Regions from separate parts of the Pedobacter sp. WC2501 genome, predicted to be linked through region 2. Evidence: riboswitches for the same ligand, from Rfam matches in the RefSeq annotation. Region 2 holds a riboswitch; the other holds the start of a gene.

Region 1 (3,510 bases), 2.9 Mb from region 2:
TGCATTCAAAAACTTAATGGCAGAGTTAAAATCGGGCTGATCGGCAATTAAAATGTATCCGCGTGGATCTCTGTTTGCCGGAGCTTTCATCACCGTATCAAAAGCTTTCATGCTCATCTGTTGCCTTTGGCCAAAATCAGCATCTCCACCGGCGATCGGAGCACCTTTTTCGACCTTTGCAGCGTTATTAATGGCTTCTATTTTTTTTGGAGAAAAAGACCAGGTATCTTTTTTACCGCGCTCAATAGAATTTCTTCCCATCTGGTAAATGTTGTACAACAATTCGTCGCGGTAACGTTGTGCATAATTTAAAACAGCATAGTTTAACGATACCGAATAGTCGATAGAGTTTTTAAAGTACCATTTCCTTGGGGTGATCGGGTTTGGCGAATCGCCGTTCGGCAATAATCTCGAAGGAACCAACGGAATTTCAGAAGGGGTGGGATTCCCGATAATTTCTGTCAGGAGTCCGATCATGTTATGAAAATAGGTAGTAGTTCTTAAACCGCCATTGTACCAGGTAGAATAAACCGATCCTCCACGCTGCGTATAACCAGGCTTGTTTTCTACATTCATGCGGTTGTGCATGGCCGCACCAACCGCATCTAAACTGGTTAATAGTGTTGGATCGAAAACATAATTAAACGGATCACGGTAGGGCGGCCCTGCAACAACGGTTCCTGCCGGACCAGCCTGATGATGGTTATACATAATCTGCGGGATCCATTCCACAAAAAGCTGGCGACCGATATTTTGTGTTTCTTTAAGGTTTAACATAAAGAAATCGCGGTTGTTATCATGTCCCGCATATTTTTCGTACAAAACAGGAAGTCCGGAAGTTGTTCTTTTCTTCGGATCTTTATTCCTCATGTACCAATTGCTTACCAGTTCCTGACCATCAGGGTTTGCATGAGTAAATAAGATGATTACATTATCCAGAATACGCAAAGTTTCTGCATCAGTTCTGGAGGCAAATTCATATACCGTTTGGATCAGTTGATGAGTGCCAACTACTTCATTTGCATGTAGTCCGCCATCTATCCATACTACAGCCTTACCTTCCTGCGCCAATGTTTTGGCCTGCTCAGGGGTAATTTCAGCATGAGCCAGTTGTTGCGAAATTTCTTTATAACGATCTAATTTTTTCAGATTTTCAGGTGAAGAAACAATCAGCATATATTGACTTCTGCCTTCTTCGGTTTTCCCAATATCAACTAGTTTAACACGGTTAGAAGCTGTTGCAAGCTTTTTAAAGTATGCTTCTGTCTGGGTGTAATTGGCCAGTTGATAATCGTCGCCGATATCAAAACCAAAATGCGATTTTGGCATGGGCACTTCCTGCGCCAGTACCACACAGCTATTTACCATTAAAAAAGCAATGCAAAGCCCTTTAAAGTAGGTTTTTATCATAAGAAGAAGTTTAGTCAGGTAATCAAATATAATAGAGAATCTGCACCAAAAAGGGCATGCTGTAAATTTGTTACAAGTGATTTAAGATACTTTAGACTTAATATTTATAAAAAATCCGTGTTTATCTGTGTGCATCTGTGGTTAAAGAAATAAATACCATCAATTGGAAGGAGGCGAAATCAATGCTTACAAAAATACCTTAATCTTTAAATCCTAATCCATACATTTGCCTTGATGTAAGTTCTTAACTTTATTTTTCATCAACCGATACAGGTTCCCGGAATTACACCCGGGATTAATAGGGAATCGTGTGCAAATCACGAGCTGTCGCGCAACTGTAAATTCTGTTTTTTAACAAAAAAACAACGGTCTTATCATTCATGCCACTGTTCCGTTTTACCGGGATGGGAAGGCGATAAGATCGGGAATAAGTCAGGAGACCTGCCTATATTGAATTGACGGTACTTTCGCGTTATAAAGTAATTGGTCAGGTCTGATTGTACACGATAAAATTAAAATTTTATATGCCTGCTTTAAGCTTTTTGCCGATGAGTGGGCAGGCTGTGCCATAACCTTTCCTTTTTTATTTTAACAGAAAAGTATAAATACTGATTTGAGCTTTTAAACGATTTATTTACTTAATCTTTAAAAGAGATGCTAACGCAAAATCTGGGCTATCCGCGAATAGGTAGCCAAAGGGAATTAAAGAAAATCTGCGAAAATTACTGGGCAGATAAAACTGGGTACAAAAATGTACTTCAGGTGGGCAAAAACATTCGCCACGAAAACTGGAAACTTCAAAAAGAAGCCGGAATTGATATCATTCCATCGAACGACTTTTCTTTTTATGATCATGTTCTTGATCATTCATTAACCTTTGGGGCAATACCGAAAAGGTACAACGAAGTGATCCTGAAAAAAGGAAATTCTGAACTTGATCTCTATTTTGCTATGGCAAGAGGTTATCAGAAAGAGGGATTGGATGTGGTAGCAATGGAAATGACCAAATGGTTTGATACCAATTACCATTACATTGTGCCCGAGTTTTACAAAGACCAGCCTTTTAAACTTTTCTCTACCAAAATTATCGATGAGTTTTACGAGGCAAAACAATTGGGTATTACCACCAAACCTGTTCTAATCGGCCCGGTTTCTTACCTTTTACTGGGAAAAGAAAAAGAAACCGGCTTTGAAAAAATAGACCTGATCAAAAATCTGCTTCCGGTTTATATCGAGATTTTATCCCGTTTAGATGCTTTGGATGTAGAATATGTTCAGTTTGATGAACCATTTTTGACTTTAGACCTTACCGAAAAAGACAAAAAAGCTTATGAATATGCTTACAAGGAAATTAGAAAGGCTTTCCCAAAATTAAAAATTGTTTTAGCCACTTATTTCGAAGGCTTAGGCAATAATTTAGCCCTTACTACTTCATTACCGGTAAATGTTTTACATATCGATCTGGTACGTGCAGAAGATCAATTGACAGATGTCTTAGCCTCGTTAAAAGAAGACACCATCCTTTCACTAGGTTTGGTAGACGGAAGGAACATCTGGAAAAATGATTTCGAAAAATCCGTATCCATAATTAATCAGGTGGTAGAAAAAAGAGGATTGGATAAAGTGTGGATTGCACCATCCTGCTCATTAATTCACTCACCGGTTGATCTGGACAATGAAACCAACGAGAAAAATTTATCGGCAGAAATTAAACAGTGGCTGGCTTATGCAAAACAAAAAATCGCCGAAGTAGATACCTTAAAAAAACTGATCAACAACGAAAGCCCTGCATCTACCCTGCAAAAACTTGAGGAAAACAAAAAAGCGATCGCTAACCGTAAAGTTTCTAAAATCATCCATAATCCGTTAGTAAAAGCGCGCGTTTTGGCCTTAAAAGAGCAAGATTCGGAACGTTTAAGCCCATTTTCGACTAGAAAAATAAAACAACAGGAGCTTAATTTGCCTATTTATGCCACTACAACCATCGGATCTTTTCCGCAAACGGCAGAGGTAAGAAGCTGGAGAGCAAAGCTTAAAAACGGAACTTTTACTGTCGGGGAATATGACAATCTAATTGCCCAGGAGACCGAAAAAGCGGTA
Region 2 (3,510 bases):
TGTAGGTACTTTGAATGCAGTAGATACTGTTCCAAATAATTTTACTTCTTTAATAATATTGATACTTGGGGTAACTGAGTAGGTGTAGTTTTCGCCATATTGGTCATGTTTATTGTAACGTCCGCCTACTTCCAGGTTAAAAATGCTTAAATCATGTAAGAACAATGATCCATAAGCAGCGAAGATATTGGTTGTTGGGTTTTTGGTATCAGTAACCAATTTCATTTTTCTGTTGTCGATACCTACCAATAAATCTAATTTACTACCCAGTTTCTGGTTATAGAATAAATCAACTACATTAAGCCTTCCGAAGTTTAAAAAATTACTTGGAAAGCCTGCATAACTAGACTTTACATCATTCGAATTGCTCTCGTGGCTATAATTTAGTGTTATTTTACCGGTATTGAATTTATATTCAGAGTTAAAGCCTGCACTAAACTGCTTTAAAATAGAGTTATTAGTTGGCAAGCCATCGGTAAACGCATCTTCATCTATTTTATAATTGCCATAGAAATAACGTAGAAAAGGATTAACGGAGAAATGTTTGTCGAGTTTAATTCCGAAATTGGCATTTAAACCATCAGTTTTAAAACCGTCTTTATCAAACATGGCTGCACTTCCAACTGGCGCAACGGCTTCCGAAATACCATCAGTTTTGAAATGCGTGTAGTTAATATTGTAAGAAAAACCTTCTACACCACCATTTAAACCGATAGTTCCTTTGTAAGTTTCGAAGCTGCCTGCACTGGCTACACCATAAATGGTATTTCCTTTAGGTCCACCCTTTTTAGTTATGATATTGATTACGCCTGCAACGGCATCAGATCCGTAAATGGTAGACTGACCGCCTCTTAAAATCTCGATATGATCAATCTGGTCAATGGAGAACAGACGTAGATCGAAGGTTCCGCTAACACTTGAAGGATCATTCTGTACAATACCATCTATTAATACCAGGGTGTAACCACTGCCCGATCCCCTGAAAAAGATACTTTTATCTTTTCCCTGGTTGCTGTTTCCTCCGCTGATGATGATACCAGCCTGTTCATTTAATAAATCGGGTAAAGATTTGCCGTTACTGCGATCCAATATTTCGCGACTGATAATAGTGACCACTTTTCCGGTCTGGGATTGTTTCTGATCGTTTTTTGTTGCAGAAATTACAACATCTTTTAGCTGCAAACTGTCTTGAGTTTGAGCATTAGCCACCTGGCCAATCATTAACTGCGCTAGCCCTAAACTGGCTACAGTTAGCATTCTTTTTTTGTTCATTTGATTGTGGATTTGCCCACAGCCAACAGATTAGAAAAGGAAATGAAAATACGAACAACGTTAATATCTCAATCCTAGCTTCAATCCCCGAAAGCTATGAAATTAAACGCTAAAGGCAGGTCTTCTGACTTACTCCCGTTTTTTCCGTCTTCCCGCTCAGTAGTTAATTGGGCAGTGACTTAAGAATTGAAAAACGTTACAGAGCTTATAGCTGCGGGACAGTTACAGATTTACACTGTATTCCCTTTTAATTCCGGGTGTAATGCCGGAAACCAAAAGCGCCGCAAAGGTAGTAAAAAGAGCACAACAATAGTAAAATACGAATGTTGATGAATTTAGTTTTTCATAACCTGTTAAAAAACATGCAAATGAAAAAGGCCTGCACCAGGCAGACCTTCATAATTGAGCTGTTGTTTATAGGTAGATAGTTACAATTTATTTAATCCCTAAATCAACCGCACCTTTAACTTCAGTAGAAATTTCGCCCAAACTACCTGCATCTGCACTTTGGCCAGTATAAATTTTCACGAAATCAATTGTTTTCAGATCCACTTTACTTCCATTTTTATCAACCGCCCACGATAAGTCGAAGCTGTTATATAAGTTGGTTTTGTAATCATCAATTGTAGAGTAGCTATCGGTATAACCCCAGTCAAAAGGAGAACTGATAATGATGCTGCCTACTTTACCCGTTGACGGTGGTAACAAAGTTCCTTTAAAGGTTATATTTTCCTGATTTGCAGCAAACTCAGGATAAAAATTGTGTTTATGAAAATTGTTAACCTTTACTTCGCCACTATTTCCCTGGTTATCTTTCCAGCTTACATTGGCAAATGCTTTAGGGTTGGTATAGGTAATCTCGTAATTTTTAATGGTGCTCGTTTTGGCATACTCGCTTCCAGCCAGCTCATACCATTCATCGTCGGCAAGGCCATTACCATTACTATCCTGACTAACCATTACGATACCAGGCTCTGAAAAATGATAAGGCGCACCTGATGGATTTCCATAAATGGCCAGATCATTACCAGTGTTATTCACTACTGAGTGATCGAAGCCAAAAATAATGTAACCACCAAAACCACCTAAAGAGATCAGGTTCGTGGTGCTTCCAATTAATTTCTGTGCTTGTTCTGGTTTACCTAGTGTTTCATTTACAAACTGACCGGGAGCTGGTAAATATTCAAAAATACGACTGATGTATTTACTGCTGTTGGCTGTAATATCTACCACAGGAACCGGAACAGTAATGGTATAGGTATGTGTAAATTCGCCAGCTTCGTTGTAACCTTTATATGCTAAAATATAGGTACCAGCTTTTGTGGCCGTAAAGTTAAAGTTATATACAGTGCTTACTACTTTACCATCTAATTTCCACTCGTGCTGAAAAGCTTGTCCGTTATTTGTACCCGCACTAAAAGTAGTTGTTGCTGCTACTTTAGCCTGCAAAGCATCTGCCTTAATCAGCAGATTTACATCTGGAGCCATTTGTTTATCTTTTTTGCAACTGAATAGGAACAGGCAGAAAAGCAAGGCGTAGCTTATTGATTTTTTCATTGTGTGTGTTTTGTATGTTATTTAAATAAGAATGTAATGTGTGCCGGAATATCACCTGTGGTAAACGAAAACTTCTTTTTACCTGCTTTATCAAAACAGTAAATGGTGCCAGGTGTAACATAATCTTTGGCGTCGGTTACAAAAATATCTCCGGATGAAGGATCTACTTCAATTCCATATGGAGTAGCTATCAAAGTTTCTGTTCCATCCGTAATAAAATTATTGCTGACAATGGTTTCATCTTTTACATTCAGTTTAACGTATGTGCTTTTTTGTGTCGCATAGCTGTAAGAATATAAATAAGCATCATCACCATTTATGGAAAAATTACTAACTGGAATTTTAAAATCTTTTTTTATCAGATCTGTTTTTGTATCAATAACAAACAAACTTGGATTAATGATATACTCACCGCTTTGGTCCATTTGACCTCTCGAAGAAACATATATGTCGCCATATTGATCTGCACGTAAACGATCTAGGTTAATAGCCACATCTATTTTTTTAATTTCTGTATTGTTTGTTAAATCAATTACAGAAACAGTGCGGTCATAATTTGGATAGTTATAACCGCCAGAGTTGGCCACATACAGTTTATTGCCTACAACCGCCATTTCTTCAGGTTGGTTACCTACCATGATTTTGGTTTTAATGGTGCTTAAAGCAGTAGTATCAACCATG

The links. A riboswitch is a leader RNA that binds a small molecule or an ion and turns the genes downstream of it on or off. The one in region 2 is predicted to bind cobalamin.
Region 1: another riboswitch for cobalamin. It lies ahead of metE (5-methyltetrahydropteroyltriglutamate--homocysteine S-methyltransferase); the one in region 2 lies ahead of ACUN24_RS16745 (TonB-dependent receptor plug domain-containing protein).

Annotation. Positions count from the first base shown of each region.
Region 1 is NZ_JBQZFI010000001.1:1,048,648-1,052,157, forward strand. Features, by position in the region: gene ACUN24_RS04510 (M14 family metallopeptidase) at 1-1,410, opposite strand, end outside; cobalamin riboswitch at 1,665-1,873, shown strand; gene metE (5-methyltetrahydropteroyltriglutamate--homocysteine S-methyltransferase) at 2,065-3,510, shown strand, end outside.
Region 2 is NZ_JBQZFI010000001.1:3,955,971-3,959,480, reverse strand. Features, by position in the region: gene ACUN24_RS16745 (TonB-dependent receptor plug domain-containing protein) at 1-1,272, opposite strand, end outside; cobalamin riboswitch at 1,370-1,564, opposite strand; gene ACUN24_RS16740 (PKD domain-containing protein) at 1,708-2,829, opposite strand; gene ACUN24_RS16735 (DUF5074 domain-containing protein) at 2,847-3,510, opposite strand, start outside.